DNA from 3 places in the Streptomyces sp. NPDC056503 genome. Region 3 is predicted to be linked to each of the others. Evidence: riboswitches for the same ligand, from Rfam matches in the RefSeq annotation. Region 3 holds a riboswitch; each other region holds the start of a gene.
The links. Region 3 has a riboswitch for cobalamin ahead of ACFQ8C_RS11035 (energy-coupling factor ABC transporter permease). Riboswitches for the same ligand answer to the same signal wherever they lie in the genome.
Positions count from the first base shown of each region.

Region 1: it holds a riboswitch for cobalamin, as region 3 does, so the genes downstream of both, cobN (cobaltochelatase subunit CobN) here and ACFQ8C_RS11035 (energy-coupling factor ABC transporter permease) in region 3, are expected to answer to the same signal.
Region 2: it holds a riboswitch for cobalamin, as region 3 does, so the genes downstream of both, metE (5-methyltetrahydropteroyltriglutamate--homocysteine S-methyltransferase) here and ACFQ8C_RS11035 (energy-coupling factor ABC transporter permease) in region 3, are expected to answer to the same signal.

Region 1 covers NZ_JBHTST010000041.1:29,919-36,554, forward strand. Annotated here, with positions in the region: gene ACFQ8C_RS15180 (cobalt-precorrin-6A reductase) at 1-172, shown strand, start outside; gene ACFQ8C_RS15185 (serine hydrolase) at 207-1,778, shown strand; gene ACFQ8C_RS15190 (precorrin-2 C(20)-methyltransferase) at 1,788-3,272, opposite strand; gene ACFQ8C_RS15195 (precorrin-8X methylmutase) at 3,290-3,925, opposite strand; gene cobG (precorrin-3B synthase) at 3,928-5,163, opposite strand; cobalamin riboswitch at 5,255-5,391, shown strand; gene cobN (cobaltochelatase subunit CobN) at 5,430-6,636, shown strand, end outside.
Region 2 covers NZ_JBHTST010000160.1:14,113-17,421, reverse strand. Annotated here, with positions in the region: gene metE (5-methyltetrahydropteroyltriglutamate--homocysteine S-methyltransferase) at 1-2,147, opposite strand, end outside; cobalamin riboswitch at 2,310-2,532, opposite strand; gene ACFQ8C_RS32490 (histidine phosphatase family protein) at 2,528-3,148, opposite strand.
Region 3 covers NZ_JBHTST010000026.1:46,080-52,715, forward strand. Annotated here, with positions in the region: gene ACFQ8C_RS11020 (ATP-binding cassette domain-containing protein) at 1-615, opposite strand, end outside; gene cbiQ (cobalt ECF transporter T component CbiQ) at 612-1,361, opposite strand; gene ACFQ8C_RS11030 (energy-coupling factor ABC transporter substrate-binding protein) at 1,368-1,730, opposite strand; gene ACFQ8C_RS11035 (energy-coupling factor ABC transporter permease) at 1,730-2,428, opposite strand; cobalamin riboswitch at 2,457-2,679, opposite strand; gene ACFQ8C_RS11040 (PTS-dependent dihydroxyacetone kinase phosphotransferase subunit DhaM) at 2,867-3,280, opposite strand; gene dhaL (dihydroxyacetone kinase subunit DhaL) at 3,277-3,885, opposite strand; gene dhaK (dihydroxyacetone kinase subunit DhaK) at 3,893-4,885, opposite strand; gene ACFQ8C_RS11055 (MFS transporter) at 5,079-6,350, shown strand; gene ACFQ8C_RS11060 (alpha-amylase family glycosyl hydrolase) at 6,448-6,636, opposite strand, start outside.

The sequences.
Region 1 (6,636 bases), on a different contig from region 3:
GCTCGTGACGAAGGACTCCGGCGGCGCCGCCACCGCGCCCAAGCTCACCGCCGCCCGCGAGGCGGGGATCCCGGTCGTCGTCGTCCGCCGCCCGCCCGTCCCGGAGGGCGTGCCGACGGCGGCGACCCCGGAGGCGGCGGCGGCCTGGGCGGGCGAGCGGCACCGGGGATAGCCCCCGCGCGACAGACGCCCCGGCCCGGCGTTCAATGGAAGGCGTGGCTACCGTTCGCTGGCTTGTCGCGACGGGGCTGGCGGCGCTCCTGGGCGCCACCGCGCTCGGGCCGAGCCCGAGCCCCACCCCGGCCCCCACGCCTCCGCCGAACCAGCCCCCGCCCGAGCTCGACGCCGCCGACGTGCGGCGGGCCGTCGACCGGCTGGACGGGGTGGTGGAGAGCGCCATGAAGCGCACCGGAGTACCGGGCGTGGCCGTCGCCGTCGTCCACGACGGCAAGGTGCTGCACCTCAAGGGGTACGGGGTGCGGAAGGCGGGCGAGGACGCCGCGGTCGACGCCGACACCGTCTTCCAGCTGGCGTCCGTCTCGAAGCCGATCGCCTCGACCGTCGTCTCCGGCGCCGTCGGCGTCGACGGCTGGTCGAAGCCGGTCGCGCCGCACGTCCCGGACTTCGCCCTCAAGGACCCCTGGGTGACCTCGCACGTGACCGTCGCGGACCTGTTCTCGCACCGCAGCGGCCTGCCGGACCACGCCGGCGACCTGCTCGAAGACCTCGGCTACGACCGGGAGTACATCCTGTCCCACCTGCGGTACGAGCCCCTGGCGCCGTTCCGCGCGAGCTACGCCTACACCAACTTCGGGCTGACGGCGGCCGCGCAGGCCGTCGCCGACGAGGAGGGCGTGCCGTGGGAGAAGCTCGCCGAGGACGTCCTCTACGAGCCGGCCGGCATGGACGCGACCAGCTCGCGCTTCGAGGACTTCGAGAAGGCGGACGACCGGGCCTGGGGCCACGTGAAGACCGGCGGCGAGTGGAAGCCGGAGTTCGTCCGCGACCCCGACGCCCAGTCACCGGCCGGCGGGGTCAGCTCCACCGCCCGCGACATGGCGGTCTGGCTCCGCCTCCAGCTCGCGAACGGCGAACTCGACGGCAGGCGGATCGTCGACGCCGAGGCCCTGGAACGCACCCACTGGCCCGAGACCGTCTCCTCCCCGCCCCGCGCCCCCGCCGCCCGCACCGGCTTCTACGGCCTGGGCTGGAACGTGAGTTACGACGACGCCGGCCGGCTCCGCCTCTCCCACACGGGAGCCTTCGCGGAGGGCGCGCACACCAACGTGACGATGCTGCCCGGCGAGAGCCTCGGCATCGTCGTCCTCACCAACACCTCGCCGGTCGGCGTCGCCGACGCCGTCGCCCTCGACTTCTTCGACATCGCGGAGACCGGGAAGGTCAGCCGCGACTGGATCCCGCTGGTCGACGCGGTCTACCAGCAGCAGGCGGAGGAGGGCCGGTCGGACACCGACTACGCCCACCCGCCGTCCGGCGCCGCGCCCGCGAAGGACGCGGACGCGTACACCGGCACGTACCGCAGCGACTACTACGGGCGGGCGGAGGTCGTCGCCGGCGAGGACGGCGCCCTGACCCTCCGTCTGGGCCCCGAACCGCAGTCGTACCGCCTGACCCACTACGACGGCGACGTGTTCGACTTCGAGACCCGCGGCGAGAACGCCGTCGGCCGCACCGGGGTCACCTTCGCCCCGGACGGGAAGTCCTTCACCGTCGAGTACCTGGACGGCGAAGGACTCGGGACCTTCACCCGCGCGTAGCCGCGCCCGTCACCCGTAGCGCCGCGGCGTCCACGCGATCGTCCGCCCGTCGCCCCGCTCGACCGCCCGGGTCTGGGAGGAGCCGACGAGGAGGAGGGTGCGCATGTCGACCTCGGAGGGGTCCAGGGTCTTCAGGGTGAGGACGCGGACCGACTGCTCCGGGCCGCCGACGTCACGGGCGACGACGACCGGGGTCTCGGGGGCGCGGAGCTCCAGGAGGAGGTCGCGGGCGGCGGCGACCTGGTGGGTGCGGGACTTCGAGCCGGGGTTGTAGAGGGCGAGGACGAGGTCGGCCTCGGCGGCGGCGCGGAGGCGGGCCGCGATGACGTCCCAGGGCTTGAGGCGGTCGGAGAGGGAGATCGTCGCGTAGTCGTGGCCGAGGGGGGCGCCCGCGGCGGCGGCGGCCGCGTTGGCGGCGGTCACCCCCGGGAGGACCCGTACGGGGACGTCCGCGTACTCCGGCTCGCAGGCGACCTCCAGGACGGCCGTCGCCATGGCGAAGACACCGGGGTCGCCGCCGGAGACGACCGCGACCCGGTGGCCGCGGCGGGCCAGGTCGAGGGCGAACTCGGCGCGCTCGGACTCGACCTTGTTGTCGGAGCCGTGCCGGATCTGGCCGGGGCGCAGGACCGGGACCCGGTCGAGGTAGGTGGTGTAGCCGACGAGCACGTCGGCGTTGACGAGCGCGCCGCGCGATTCGGGGGTCAGCCAGGGGGCGCCGGCGGGACCGGTGCCGACGACGGTGACCTCGCCCCGTTCCCGTACGGGATTCTCCCGGTCGACCCGGGAGGGCAGGACGGCGACCGAGAAGTACGGGACCGTCGACGGGTCCACGTCCGCCAGGTGCTCCGTCCGCTCGCCCGCCATGAACGCCCGCTCCACGTAGCGGGCGTCCTCCAGCCGGCCGGCCCGCTCCAGGGCGCGCCGCACGGCCGGGAAGGTGCGGCCGAGCTTCATGACGACCGCGGAGTCGGTGCCGGCCAGGCGGGCCGCGAGCTCGTCCTCGGGCAGGGTGCCGGGGATGATCGTCAGGACCTCCTCGGCCTCGCACAGCGGCTCGCCGAGCCGGGCGGCGGCGGCGCTGACGGAGGTGACGCCGGGGATGACGGTGGTGTCGTACCGGTCCGCGAGCCGCTTGTGCATGTGCTGGTAGGAGCCGTAGAAGAGCGGGTCGCCCTCGGCGAGGACGGCCACCGTGCGGCCCGCGTCGAGGTGGGCGGCGAGCCGGGCCGCGGCCTCCTCGTAGAAGTCGTCGAGGGCGCCGCGGTAGCCGCCGGGGTGGTCGGTCGTCTCCACGGTGAGCGGGTACATCAGCCGCTCCTCGACGTGGTCCTCGCGCAGGTGCCCGGCGGCGATGGAGCGGGCTATCGAGCGGCCGTGGCGGGCCGAGTGGTAGGCGATGACGTCGGCCTCGGCGATCGCCTTCACGGCGGCGAGGGTGAGCAGGTCCGGGTCGCCGGGGCCGAGGCCGACCCCGTACAGCTTGCCCTTCACGTGGCCCTTCACATCGGTCACTGCTGGATCTCCGGTTCGTGCGCGAGGGCGTTGAGGGCGGCGGCGGTGATGGCACTGCCGCCGCGCCGGCCACGGACCACGAGGTAGTCGAGGCCGAGGTCGTTGGCGGCGAGGGCGTCCTTGGACTCGGCGGCGCCGATGAACCCGACGGGGACGCCGAGGACGGCGGCGGGCTTCGGCGCGCCCTTCGCGATCATCTCCAGGAGGTGGAAGAGGGCGGTGGGGGCGTTGCCGATGGCGACGACGGAGCCTTCGAGGCGGTCCCGCCACAGTTCGAGGGCGGCGGCGGAGCGGGTGGTGCCGAGCTCGGCGGCGAGGGCGGGCACGGCCGGGTCGGAGAGCGCGCAGAGCACCTCGTTGTCGGCGGGCAGCCGCTTGCGGGTGACGCCGGAGGCGACCATCTGCGCGTCGCAGAGGATGGGGGCGCCGGCCTGGAGCGCGGCGCGGGCGCTCGCGACGACCCCGGGGGAGTACGCGATGTCCCGGACGAGGTCGGTCATGCCGCAGGCGTGGATCATGCGGACGGCGACCGTGGCGAGGTCGGCGGGCAGGGCGCCGAGGTCCGCCTCGGCGCGGATCGTGGCGAAGGAGCGGCGGTAGATCTCGGCGCCGTCTTTCTCGTACTCGTACATCCTCAGCTCTCCATCGATCTCTTGCGGGCCGCCGCGACGGCCTCGGCCAGGGCGGTACGGGGGACGGGGGCGCCGTCCAGCAGATAGGTGTCGGAGTCCCGGGCGGTGACCTCGATCCGGGTGCCGTGCGGATGCCCGCAGCGGCGCTCGCAGCCGGAGTAGTGCACGGGCAGCGGCCCGCCGGGCGCGCGGGCCGCGTCGGCGCGGACGTCGGCGAGGGACTTGGCGCAGCCCGGGGTCCCGGTGCAGGCGGTGACGCCGGCGCCGGGGTCGGCGGGGTCGGTGATCAGCCCGTGGGCGGCGAGCGCGGGGAGATCCGGGAGCCGGTCCCCGGGCGCTCCCACGACGACCACCCCGCGCCACGGGGTGAGGCGCGCTTCCGCCGCGCCCTCGCCGAGCGCCCGCAGCTGGGCGGCGGTCAGCCGGCCGAGGGGGGCGAGGACGTGCAGGGCGTGGTCGCCGAGCGGGCCGGGTGCGGGCGGCGGCGCCGACGGGTGGGGGAGGGAGGGTACGGGCTCCGCGGTGATCGCCGCGCGGGCCAGGGCGCCGGCCCACTCCGGGAGGTGCTCGGGCGGGAGCTCGCGCGGGCGCCACGCGCCGGTCCCGGCGGCCTCGGCGGCGTCGAGGAAGGCGAGGGCGCAGGCGAGGGCGGCGGGGACGGCGTCGGCGGCGGGCAGCCGGAAGGTCCGGGAGCCGGCCCGCAGGAGCGCGGTGCCGTCCGGTGCTGCGATCAAGGTCACATCGCCGCCGAGTCCGGCGACGTCGCCGCGGCCGTCGTCGAGGACGAAGAGGAAGCGGCCGGAGAGGGCCGCCGCGCGGGGCTCCGCGCAGAGGGCGGAGTCCAGTGCCCGGGCCCACAACTGCACGTCGGCGTGGCCGAGTCCGTCGAGTCCGGCGGCCGGGGAGGCGACGATGTTGCGGACCCGCTCGTGGGTGGGGGAGGGCAGCAGGCCGGCGTCGGCGAGGAGCGCGGCGAGCCGGGCGCCGCAGTCGTCGCCCAGGCCGCGCAGCTCGGCGTTGCCGCGCGAGGTGACGGAGAGGCTGCCGTCGCCGAGGGTCTCGGCGGCGTCGGCCAGGACCACGATCTGACGAGCTGTCACCCTGCCTGCGGGGAGGCGGAGTCGGGCGAGGAACCCGTCGGCGGCGGCGTGCAGCCGGAGCGCCCCCGGGCACGCGTCGCCACGGTCCCTTATCGGAGCTTCGCCCGGTTCGGGCGGTGTGGTCGGGGTCGGCGGCATGGCGGCGAGCATACCCACGGGGAACCGGGCGGCCACCGAGTGTGATCCGGCCGACTCTCCCGCCCCCTCCGGCCCGCCGACGGCACGCTCTACTATGCAGATCGGCATGGGGTCCCAGGACCCCGGGGAGGAAGCCCGGTGAGAATCCGGCGCGGTCCCGCCACTGTGAGCCCGTACCAGCGATGGCACGGGTGAGTCAGGAACTCCCGCCGTCCATACGACCACCCGGGGCGCGGACAACCCCGAGGAAGGGCCTGAGCCTCGCCATGCTCCTGCTGCTGTCGCACTCCGACACCGACCTGCTCAGCGCCCGCGCGGCCCACGCCGCCGCGCCCGAAGGCCCGGTCGCGTACCGCTTCGCCAACCCCTCCCGGCTCCCGCTCGCCGACCTCCCGGGCCTCCTCGACGGCGCCGAGCTCGTCGTCGTCCGCCTCCTCGGCGGCGTCCGCTCCTGGCAGGAAGGGCTCGACGCGGTCCTCGCCACGGGCAAGCCGGTCGTCGTCCTCAGCGGCGAACAGGCCCCCGACGCCCAGCTGATGGCCGCCTCCACCGTGCCGATCGGCGTCGCCACCGAGGCGCACGCCTACCTCGCCCACGGCGGCCCCGCCAACCTGGCGCAGCTGGCCCGCTTCCTCTCCGACACCGTGCTGCTCACCGGCCACGGCTTCGAGGCCCCGGCCGCCGCCCCCACCTGGGGCCCGCTGGAGCGGACCGCCCGCCCCACCGACGGCCCGACGGTCGCCGTGCTCTACTACCGCGCCCACCACATGAGCGGGAACACCGCCTTCGTCGGCGCCCTCTGCGACGCGATCGAGGACGCCGGGGCCCGCGCCCTCCCGCTGTACGTGGCCTCGCTGCGCGCCCCCGAGGAGGAGCTGCTCGCCGTCCTGCGGGGGGCCGACGCGATCGTCACCACCGTCCTCGCCGCCGGCGGCACCAAGCCGGCCGCCGCGCAGGCCGGCGGCGACGAGGAGGCCTGGGACGCGGGCGCGCTCGCCGCGCTCGACGTGCCCGTCCTCCAGGCGCTCTGCCTGACCGGCTCGCGCTCCGCCTGGGAGGAGAACGACGAGGGCCTGTCGCCGCTGGACGCGGCCAGCCAGGTCGCCGTCCCCGAGTTCGACGGGCGGCTCATCACCGTCCCGTTCTCCTTCAAGGAGATCGACCCCGACGGGCTGCCCGCCTACGTCGCCGACGCCGAGCGCGCCGCCCGCGTCGCCGGCATCGCCGTCCGGCACGCCCGCCTGCGGCACATCCCGAACGCCGAGAAGAAGCTGGCGCTCGTCCTCTCCGCGTACCCGACGAAGCACTCCCGCATCGGCAACGCCGTCGGCCTCGACACCCCCGCCTCCGCCGTCTCCCTGCTGCGCCGCCTCATCGCCGAGGGATACGACTTCGGCCCGGAGGCGGACCTCCCCGGTCTGGTCTCCGGCGACGGCGACGAGCTGATCTACGCCCTCATCGAGGCCGGCGGCC
Region 2 (3,309 bases), on a different contig from region 3:
GGCGAGGGGACGCGGGGGGAGTGGATGTCCCAGACGCCGGGACCGGCCTCGCGCGGGTAGCCGTGCTCCGCGAGCTCGTGGGCGACCCGCATGTGGGAGCGGGCGGCCTCCAGGCTGATGACGTCGGCGTCGAGGTCGTCGATCGCCCGCACGATGTCGCCGAACTCGGCGTAGCACATGTGGGTGTGGATCTGGGTGTCCGGCCGTACCCCGCTCGTGGTGAGGCGGAAGGCCTCCGTCGCCCAGGCGAGGTAGGCGGCGCGGTCGGCGGAGCGCAGTGGCAGGGTCTCGCGCAGGGCGGGCTCGTCGACCTGGATCACCGGAGTCCCCGCCGCCTCCAGGTCGTCGACCTCGTCGCGCAGGGCGAGGGCGACCTGGCGGGCGGTGTCGCCGAGGGGCTGGTCGTCGCGGACGAACGACCAGGCGAGCATGGTGACCGGGCCGGTGAGCATGCCCTTGACCGGCTTGGTGGTGAGGGACTGGGCGTACGCCGTCCAGCGCACCGTCATGGGTGCCGGGCGGGAGATGTCGCCGGCCAGGATCGGCGGGCGGACGTACCGGGTGCCGTACGACTGCACCCAGCCGTGCCGGGTGGCGAGGTAGCCGTCGAGCCGCTCGGCGAAGTACTGCACCATGTCGTCGCGTTCGGGTTCGCCGTGGACCAGGACGTCGAGTCCGGTCTTCTCCTGGAAGGAGACCACCTCCCGGATCTCCGCCCTGATGCGCTCCTCGTAGCCGTCGGTGCCGATCCGTCCGGCCCGCAGGTCGGCGCGGGCGGCGCGCAGCGCGGAGGTCTGCGGGAAGGAGCCGATGGTGGTGGTCGGGAGCAGCGGCAGGCCGAGGCGGGCGCGCTGGGCGGGGGCGCGCTCGGGGTACGGCCGCGACCTGCTGCCGTCCGCCCCGGTGACGGCCCCGGCCCGGGCGCGCACGGCGGGAACGCGGGTGAGGGGGGACCCGGCGCGGGAGGCGAGCGCGGCGCGGTTGGCGGCGAGTTCGCCGGTGATGGCGCCGGTGCCCTGGGCGAGGCCCGTGGCGAGGGTGACGACCTCGGCGGTCTTCTGCCGGGCGAAGGAGAGCCAGCGCAGGATCTGCGGATCGACGTCCTTCTCGGCCGTGGCGTCCAGCGGCACGTGGAGGAGGGAGCAGGAGGCGGCGACGTCGACGCGGTCCGCGAGGCCGAGGAGGGTGCCGAGGGTGGTGAGCGACCTCTCCAGGTCGTCGACCCAGATGTTGCGGCCGTTCACCACGCCCGCGACGAGTCGCTTTCCGGGCAGGCCGCCGACGGCGGCGAGCCCTTCCAGATGGGCCGCCGCCGGCTCGGTGAAGTCGAGCGCGAGGCCGTCGACCGGCGCCTTGGCGAGGACGGGGAGGGCGTCGCCGAGGTGGCCGAAGTAGGAGGCGACGAGGAGCTTCGGCCGGTCGGTGAGCGCCCCGAGCGCGCGGTAGGCGCGGGCGGTGGCGTCCAGTTGGGCCGGGGTGCGGTCCTGGACCAGGGCCGGCTCGTCGAGCTGTACCCACCGCGCGCCGGCCGCCCGCAGGTCGGCGAGGACCTCGGCGTAGACGGGCAGCAGGCGGTCCAGGAGGGTCAGGGGTTCGAAGTCCGCCGCCACCCCGGGGGCCGGCTTGGCCAGCAGGAGGTAGGTGACCGGACCCACCAGCACGGGCCGTGCGGCCGGGCCGAGGGCCAGGGCCTCCTTCAGCTCCGCGACCTGCTTCGCGGAGTCCGCCGTGAAGACCGTGCCAGGTCCCAACTCGGGTACGAGGTAGTGGTAGTTGGTGTCGAACCACTTGGTCATCTCCAGCGGTGCCACGTCCTGGGTGCCCCGCGCCATGGCGAAGTAGCCGTCCAGGGCGTCGGTGGCCACGGCGTCCCGGTGGCGGTCGGGGATCGCGCCCACCATCACCGTGGTGTCCAGGACGTGGTCGTAGAGGGAGAAGTCGCCGGTCGGCACCTCGGTGATGCCGGCTTCGGCGAGCTGCCGCCAGTTCGCGCGGCGCAGTCCGGCGGCGGTGGTCCGGAGGGCTTCGGCGGTGACCCGGCCCTTCCAGTACCCCTCGACCGCCTTCTTCAGTTCCCGGCCCTGCCCCTGACGGGGGTAGCCGTACACGGTGGCCCGTGCTGCCGCGGCTGCGGACTTCGTGGTCACGGAGATCTCCTTCGCGAGACGGATCCCTGAGGTCCGGGGACCTGACCAGGCGCGAGGAGTGACCGGAGACGGAGGGTGCGCCCGCGTGTGACACGGCGCGGTCGTCCGCTCGTATGGTCGCCGACCCGCCCTCGAGGTCACCGGATGACCGCGCGCGGAATCGTCCGCGTGCGGGCAACGGGCAGGTCTTCGGACTCGCGGGCGCGCCCTCCTTCCGGAGGACTCCTACTGGCCGTCGCTTCCCAGGCCCGGTACGTCGGACCCAGTGCGTATGACGGCGGTCGTTCCCACTCACCGCTGCGGGGCAGTCCCGGATTCCCACCGGGTTCCCTCTTGCGACGCTCCCGCCTGGCGGGCGGGGCGAACCAGCTGCGCCGTCATCATACGGTCCCCGGGAGCGGCGGCCGCTCCGAGGACGTGCCCGCGCGCGGCGACAGGGGCCGTCCGCTCACCACGTTCCACCGGCCGGCCCGGCCGCTCAACTCCGTTGCGCTCGAAGGGCGTACGTCCACCCGCCAGAAGGCGGCGTCGCCGGCGCCGAGCGCGTGGACGACGGCGGCGCGCACGACGTCGGGCTCCACCACGGCCACGACCCGCCCCGGCGACCCGTCCCGGAGGGAGTCCAGCCAGGCCCCGACCCGGAGCCGGAGGTCCCGGACCGACTCCCCGCCGTGCGGTGCGGCGGCGGGGTCGGACAGCCAGCGGGCCACGCCCTCCGCCTCGGTGGCGGCGACGTCGTCCAGCGTCCGGCCGCGCCACCGGCCCATGGCGCAGCCGGCGAGCGCCGGGGTCGGCACCGCCCGCTCCAGCCCGAGGGCCCGCGCGGTGTCGCCGCAGCGCCGGGACGGCGAGGCGAACGCCGTGACGTCCGCGCCGAAGACGCCTGCCGCGGCCCTGGTCCGCGCCTCGCCGTCCGCGTCCAGCGGCCCGTCGTCGTCGAAGCGGACCTGCCGCAGCGCCTCGCCCGCGGCGGGGGAGACGAGCGTCACCCGTGTGGTCATCGGTCCCTCGGTCCTCTCGCGGGCGGTTCCGTGCCCGTGTCCGGGCCGCACCCTAACCCGCGGTCGCGCACGGGGAGTGATCCATCACTCACCCCCTTGGCGGGATGTCATGCACGCGGTACGTTCTCGGCGACATCTGAACAACGTGACGACGGCGAGAC
Region 3 (6,636 bases):
CAGGTCCACGTCGTGGGTGGCCATGACCACCGTCGTGCCCGCCGCCCGCAGCCGCTCCAGGGTCTCCAGGAGCCGCTCCTGCCCGTGCGGGTCGAGACCGGCCGTTGGCTCGTCCATGATCAGGACCCGCGGCCGCATCGCCACCGCGCCCGCGATCGCCGCCCGCTTCCGCTGCCCGTAGGAGAGCAGGTGCGTCGGCCGGTCCGCGAGCGCCGTGATGTCCAGCGCCTCCAGCGCCTCCGCCACCCGGAGCCGCACCTCCTCCTCCGGCAGCCCCAGGTTCATCGGCCCGAAGGACACGTCCTGCGCCACCGAGGCGGCGAACAGCTGGTCGTCCGGGTCCTGCACCACCAGCTGCACCGAGGTCCGCAGCCGGGTCAGCCCCTTCCGGTCGTACGCCACCGCCGTACCGTCCAGGAGCAGCGTGCCCTCCCCGCAGCGCAGCCCGCCGCTCAGCAGCCGCAGCAGCGTCGTCTTCCCGCCGCCGTTCCGCCCGAGCAGCGCGACCGCCCGGCCCTCGGACACGGCGAAGGAGACGTCCGTGAGGACGGCGGGCCCGTCCTCGTACGCGAAACCCGCGCGCGCCAACTCCACGACCGGGGTGGGGGACGTCATGGGAGAAACCTTTCCAGTACGAGGGTGAGCGCGACGAGCCCCGCGAGGAGGCCGCCCGTCGCCGCGAGGAACGGGCGGGAGACCGGCGCCGCGGGCAGCAGCACCCGCAGCGTGCCGTCGTACCCGCGCCCGGCGAGGCCGGTCTGGAGCCGCTGCGCCCGGTCGAAGGCGCGCACGAAGGAGGTCGCGCCGAGTCCGGCCAGCGACCGCCACACGGCCGCCCGGGTCGTCGCCCCGAGCCGTGCCGCCTGCGCCTGGCGCACCTTGGCCTGCGCGTCGAGGAGCAGGAACACGATCCGGTACATCACCAGGGCCACGTCCACCACCGGCGCCGGCACCCCGGCCCGTACGAGGCGCGGCAGCACGTCCGAGACCGGCGTGGTGAAGGCGAACAGCAGCACCCCCAGCGAGGCCGACGCCGTCCGCAGCAGCAGCTCCCCGGCGTGCGTCGGACCGTCCGGAGCCCAGGCCACGGGACCGGCGGGCCCGCCCACCGAGAACAGCAGCGGAACGGCCCCCGTGACGCAGAAGCCCAGCGGGATCCGGAAGGCCCGCCACAGCTGCCGGCCCGGCACACCGGCCGGACCGAGCAGCACGGCGAGCGTGGCCGCCGCGACCAGGAGCGCCCCCGGCCACGGCGGCAGGCACACCGCGCAGAGTGTCAGACCGAAGCCGAGCACGGCCTTCTCGGCCGGATGGCGGCGGCGCCAGCGGCTGCTGTGCGCCGCCGCGTCGATCGGCAGCATCGGCGGCTACGCGTCCGTGCCGGTGCCCGGGGCGGTCGCGTCCGCGCCGCTCCCCTCGCGGGCCGCCGCCCGCTCCTCGCCCTGCCGCCGGCCGCGCCGCAGCCCGAAGTAGTACGCGAGGACACCGGCGCCCAGCGCCGCCTGGAGCGAGAACAGCGCCGACTCGATCTCACCGGACGGCGGCTCGTACAGCGGGCTGAACCACGGCTCGTAGTCCGGTTCGATCTCCGTGATCGCGGTCTCGGCCTCGGCGTCGGCGCCGGTGAACGGCTCCTCCTTGTGATCGCCGAGACCGAGCGCCAACGGCAGCACGGCCAGCGCCGCGACCAGCAGGAGCAGCAGGGAATTGATCTTCGCGTTCCGGCTCATCACGCCGCCGCCTCCTCGCGCCGCTCCGCCGCCTGCGGCCGGGCGAGCACGCCCAGCCGCAGCAGATCACCCTTGCTGGACTGCGTGAGCAGCCGCATCACCAGGACGGTCAGCAGCCCCTCGCTCACCGCGAGCGGGATCTGCGTCACCGCGAAGATCCCGCCGAACTTGGCGAGCGACCCCGCCACCCCGCTGCCCGGGTCGGGGAAGGCGAGGGCCAGCTGGACGCTGGTCACGCAGTAGGTGGAGAGGTCGGCGGCGAACGCGCCGAAGAACACCCCCACCATCAGCGGCGCCCCGAACCGCCGGAACAGCACGTACGTGCCGTACCCGGCCCACGGCCCGACGATCGCCATCGAGAAGACGTTCGCGCCCAGTGTGGTCAGCCCGCCGTGGGCGAGCAGCAGCGCCTGGAACAGCAGGGTGATCGTGCCGAGCACCGCCATGATCGGCGGCCGGAACAGGATGGCACCCAGTCCCGTACCCGTCGGATGGGAACAACTTCCCGTCACCGACGGCAGTTTGAGCGCGGAGAGGACGAAAGTGAAGGCGCCGGAGGCGCCGAGCAGCAGGGTGGACTCGGGGTTGGCGCGCACCTCGCGGGTGAGCGCGCGGACGCCGTGGACGACGAACGGAGCCGATGCGACGCCCCAGGCGGCCGCGTGGACGGGGGGTAGGTACCCCTCGGCGATATGCATGATCGGGAGACCCTCTCCAGCACCTCGTGGATGGACAACGCGCCCTGGCCGGTCTCCTGGCTGACGGTAGTGCCGCCCGACTCCGCCTTCCCACCCCGCGACGGTCTCCCGCGGCGGAGCAGTGGCTTCCCCGAGGGGACGGAGCCGGACCTCCCGATCACAGTGGCGAGGGCCGCACCGGTACTGCACCGGTTTCCCGAACACCAAGGCCCTGCGACATTAGTGTGTTGACCTGCTTCATCACAATGCGGGGTCGGTCACTCGCGGTCCGACACCGCGCCCGGACCGCGCCCGGACCGCGCCCAGGCCCCGGCGTCGGACCCCCGTTGTCAGACCCCCGCACTAGCGTGGACGTGTCCAAGTGCGTTGCTGCTGCTCGGACGACCAGGGGCGCCCCGACGGCGTGGAACCCAGCCGGGGCGCCCCTGACAGCGGGCGTCAGACCTTGCGGTAGGCGTACGCCTCCGAGGCCGCGGCCGCCACCGCGTCGAGGTCCCCGCCGGCACTCGCCGTCACCAGGGCGGCCACGGCTCCCTCGACGAAGGGGGCGTCGACGAGCCGGGCCCCTTCCGGGAGTTCGTCGCCCTCCGCGAGCAGCGCCTTCACCGTGAGGACCGCGCTGCCGAGGTCCACCAGGAGCGCCACCCCGGCCCCCGCGTCGACGTCCCTCGCCGCCGCGGCGATCAGCTCGGAGCTCGTACCGAGTCCGCCGTCGGGGGTGCCGCCGGCCGCCGCGACCGGCGCCGTGTCACCGCCGCCGGCGAGCCCGCGGGCCAGCTCCGCGACGGCCGCGGCGACGACCGCGCTGTGCGAGACCAGCACGATCCCCACCCGGTCCCCGACCCCGCTCATCCGGCCGTCACCTCCTCCAGGGCGGCGAACAGCAGCGCCGAGGACGTCGCCCCCGGGTCCTGGTGTCCGACCGACCGCTCGCCGAGATAGCTGGCCCGCCCCTTGCGGGCCCGCAGCGGTACGGTCGCGAGCGCGCCCGCCTCGGCCGCCGCGCGCGCGGCCGCGAACGACTCGCGCAGCGCCGCGACGGCCGGCGTCAGCGCGTCCAGCATCGTCTTGTCGCCCGGTACCGCCCCGCCGAGCTGCCCGACGGCGGCGACCCCGGCGGCCAGCGCGTCCGCCAGCTGCTCCCGCGAGACCTCCCCGGCCTCGCCGAGCGCCTTCCCGGTGCGCCGCAGCAGCGTTCCGTAGAGCGGTCCCGAGGCTCCGCCGACGGTCGAGATCAGCTGCCCTCCGGCGGTGACGAGGACCGCGCCCGGCGTCGCGGGCGGCTCCTTCGCCAGCGTCCCGGCCACGGCGGCGAAACCGCGCTTCAGGTTGGCCCCGTGGTCCGCGTCGCCGATCGCCGCGTCCAGGTCGGTGAGCCGCCCGGCCTCCCGCTCGACGGCCGCCGCGACGGCCTCCATCCACCGCACCGCGAAGGCGCCGCCGTACGTCTCCGTCATCGCCCGCTCACCGGCCCCAGCGCAGGGCGGCGGTGGCCACCGGCGCGTCCCACAGCCGCAGCAGCTCCTCGTCCGCGGCGCACAGGGTCACCGAGCAGCCCGCCATGTCGAGCGAGGTCACGTAGTTCCCGACCAGCGTCCGCGCCACCGGCACCCGGCGCGCGTCGAGGATCCGCCGCACCTCGGCGTTGAACCCGTACAGCTCCAGGAGCGGCGTCCCGCCCATCCCGTTCACCAGAAGCAGGACGGGATCCGAGGGGCGCAGATCGTCCAGGACGGCGTCGACGGCGACCTCGGCGATCTCCCGGGCGGTCATCATCCCGCGCCGTTCCCGCCCCGGTTCACCGTGGATGCCGACGCCCAACTCCAGCTCCCCGGGCGGCAGGTCGAAGGTCGGACTCCCCTTGGCCGGGGTGGTGCAGGCACCCAGCGCCACCCCGAACGACCGCGAGCGCGCGACCACCCGCCGCGCCACCGCCTCCACCCGCTCCAGCGGCGCACCCTCCTCGGCCGCCGCCCCGGCGAGCTTCTCCACGAAGAGCGTGGCCCCGGTCCCGCGCCGCCCCGCCGTGTACAGACTGTCCGTCACGGCCACGTCGTCGTCGACGAGCACCTTGGCGACCTGGATGCCCTCGTCCTCGGCGAGCTCGGCGGCCATCTCGAAGTTCAGCACGTCCCCGGTGTAGTTCTTCACCACGAACAGCACCCCGGCGCCGCTGTCCACGGCGGCCGCGGCCCTCACCATCTGCGTCGGCACGGGCGACGTGAAGATCTCTCCGGGGCAGGCCCCGTCCAGCATCCCCGGCCCCACGAACCCCGCGTGCAAGGGCTCGTGCCCCGACCCGCCCCCCGAGACCAGCGCCACCTTCCCCGCGACCGGCGCGTCCCTCCGCACCACCACCCGCCGCTCGACGTCCACGGTCAGCTCCGGATGAGCGGCGGCGAGCCCGCGCAGCCCATCGGCGACGACGGTCTCCGGCACGTTGATCAGCATCTTCACGGATACCTCCTGAGGAGATGTCAGGCCCGATTCGAGGGGCGGGCCTTTGCGGTGCGCGTCACTACGCGATTATCGACGCAGGGAGGCGGGCGCGCACGGGTGCGCCACCGGTCGGGGCCGGGCCGTGTCGGTGAGAGAGTCGGTCCGACGGGGCAGCGCGATGTCGTCGGAGTCAGCAGGGGGAGCTCGCAGTATGACCGGTACCACGGAGGCCCTCGGCGGGTCGGCCGCAGTCGACGATGCGGCACGAGGCGTCACGCGCCCGTTCTACGTGTACGCCGTGCTCGCCAACACGCTGTTCCAGCGCGGCGTCTTCGTCCTCTTCCTCCAGCAGCGGGGCTTCTCCGCCGGGCAGGTGGCCCTGCTCCAGACCCTGCTCTACCTGGTCAGCGGAGTCGCGGAGTTGCCGACGGGGATCATCGCCGACCGCATCGGCAGGCGCGCCGCCATCGTGATCGGCCAGGTGCTGATAGCGGGATGTCTGCTCGGGCAGGTGGCGTTCTCCCCCTACTGGGTGTTCCTGACGTTGTTCATCGTGCAGGGCGTCGGCATGGCATGTGTGTCCGGTTCGGACACCGCTCTGCTGTACGACCTTCTCGTGCGCCGCGGTGCGACGGCCGGCTACGTCAGGATCAGGTCCCGGTTCACCATGCTCGGGACGGTCACCTCGGGAGTCGCCATCGTCCTCGGCGGCCAACTGCAGCGGATCTCCTGGGCGGTCGTCTACGTCGGTTCGGCGGCGTGCCTCCTCCTGGCCGTGGTGGTGCTGATGTCACGGGTGCCCGAGATCCGCGGCGCGGACGCGGTGGACGAGCGGGACGGAGCCGGTGAGGGGCACGGCGACACCACGGCGTGGCGGGCGGTGCTCCGGGTCGCCACGCCGGCGCTCGTGACGCTCGTCGTGGTGTCCGGACTGATGCACGCGACGCTGACGCCGTACATCGTCTTCCTGCAGAAGACCCTCTCCGATCAGGGGGCGGGCACCGCGTTGGTCGGCGGGGTCGTAGCGGCGGGATTCTTCGTCGGCGGGCTCACTCCGCTGCTGTCGGACCGCGCGGACCGGCGCCTCGGGTATCGGGTCGTCGTCCCGGTGTCCCTCCTGACGCTCGCCGTGGCGCTCGGCCTGAGCGGCCTCGGCCTCGTCTGGGTCACCATCGCCGCGTTCCTGCTCCTGGTCGGGATCCCCGAGATCACCGCCGTGATCGTGGACAACGTGTTCAACGAGGCCGTGCCGTCGCGCCACCGGGCGAGCCTGCTGTCGATGATCACGTTCGTGGAGTCGGGGCTCATCGGCATCGGCTATCTCGTCCTCGGCACGCTCATGGACGGGTCGGGCTCCAGCGTGGGCATGGCCGCCTACGCAGCGGTCCCCCTGCTGGCATGTCTCCTGTGGCTCCCGGTGCTCTTCCGAGGAGCACGGGTGACCACCGGGACGGAGAAGCCCGCCGACCGGAAGGCAGCGTGACCCTGACCCGCGGCCGGTACCGGGCCGGCGCCGCATCCGGCGCCGGCCCGGGTCCTCTCCGTCGGCCGCGGCACGGGTGCCGGGGCGCGTGGTGGGGTCAGACGCGCAGCCAGGCGGCGGTGTCGGGAGGAAGCAGACCGCCGGCGAGGGGGAGGGAGGACAGCAGGACGTCGGTGTGGGAGGGGAGGGGGACGGTGGTGGCGGAGAGGTTGACCACGCACAGGAAGTCGGTGCCGCGGGTGAAGGCGAGGACGTCCGGGGCGGTGGTGAGCCACTGCGCGGGGCC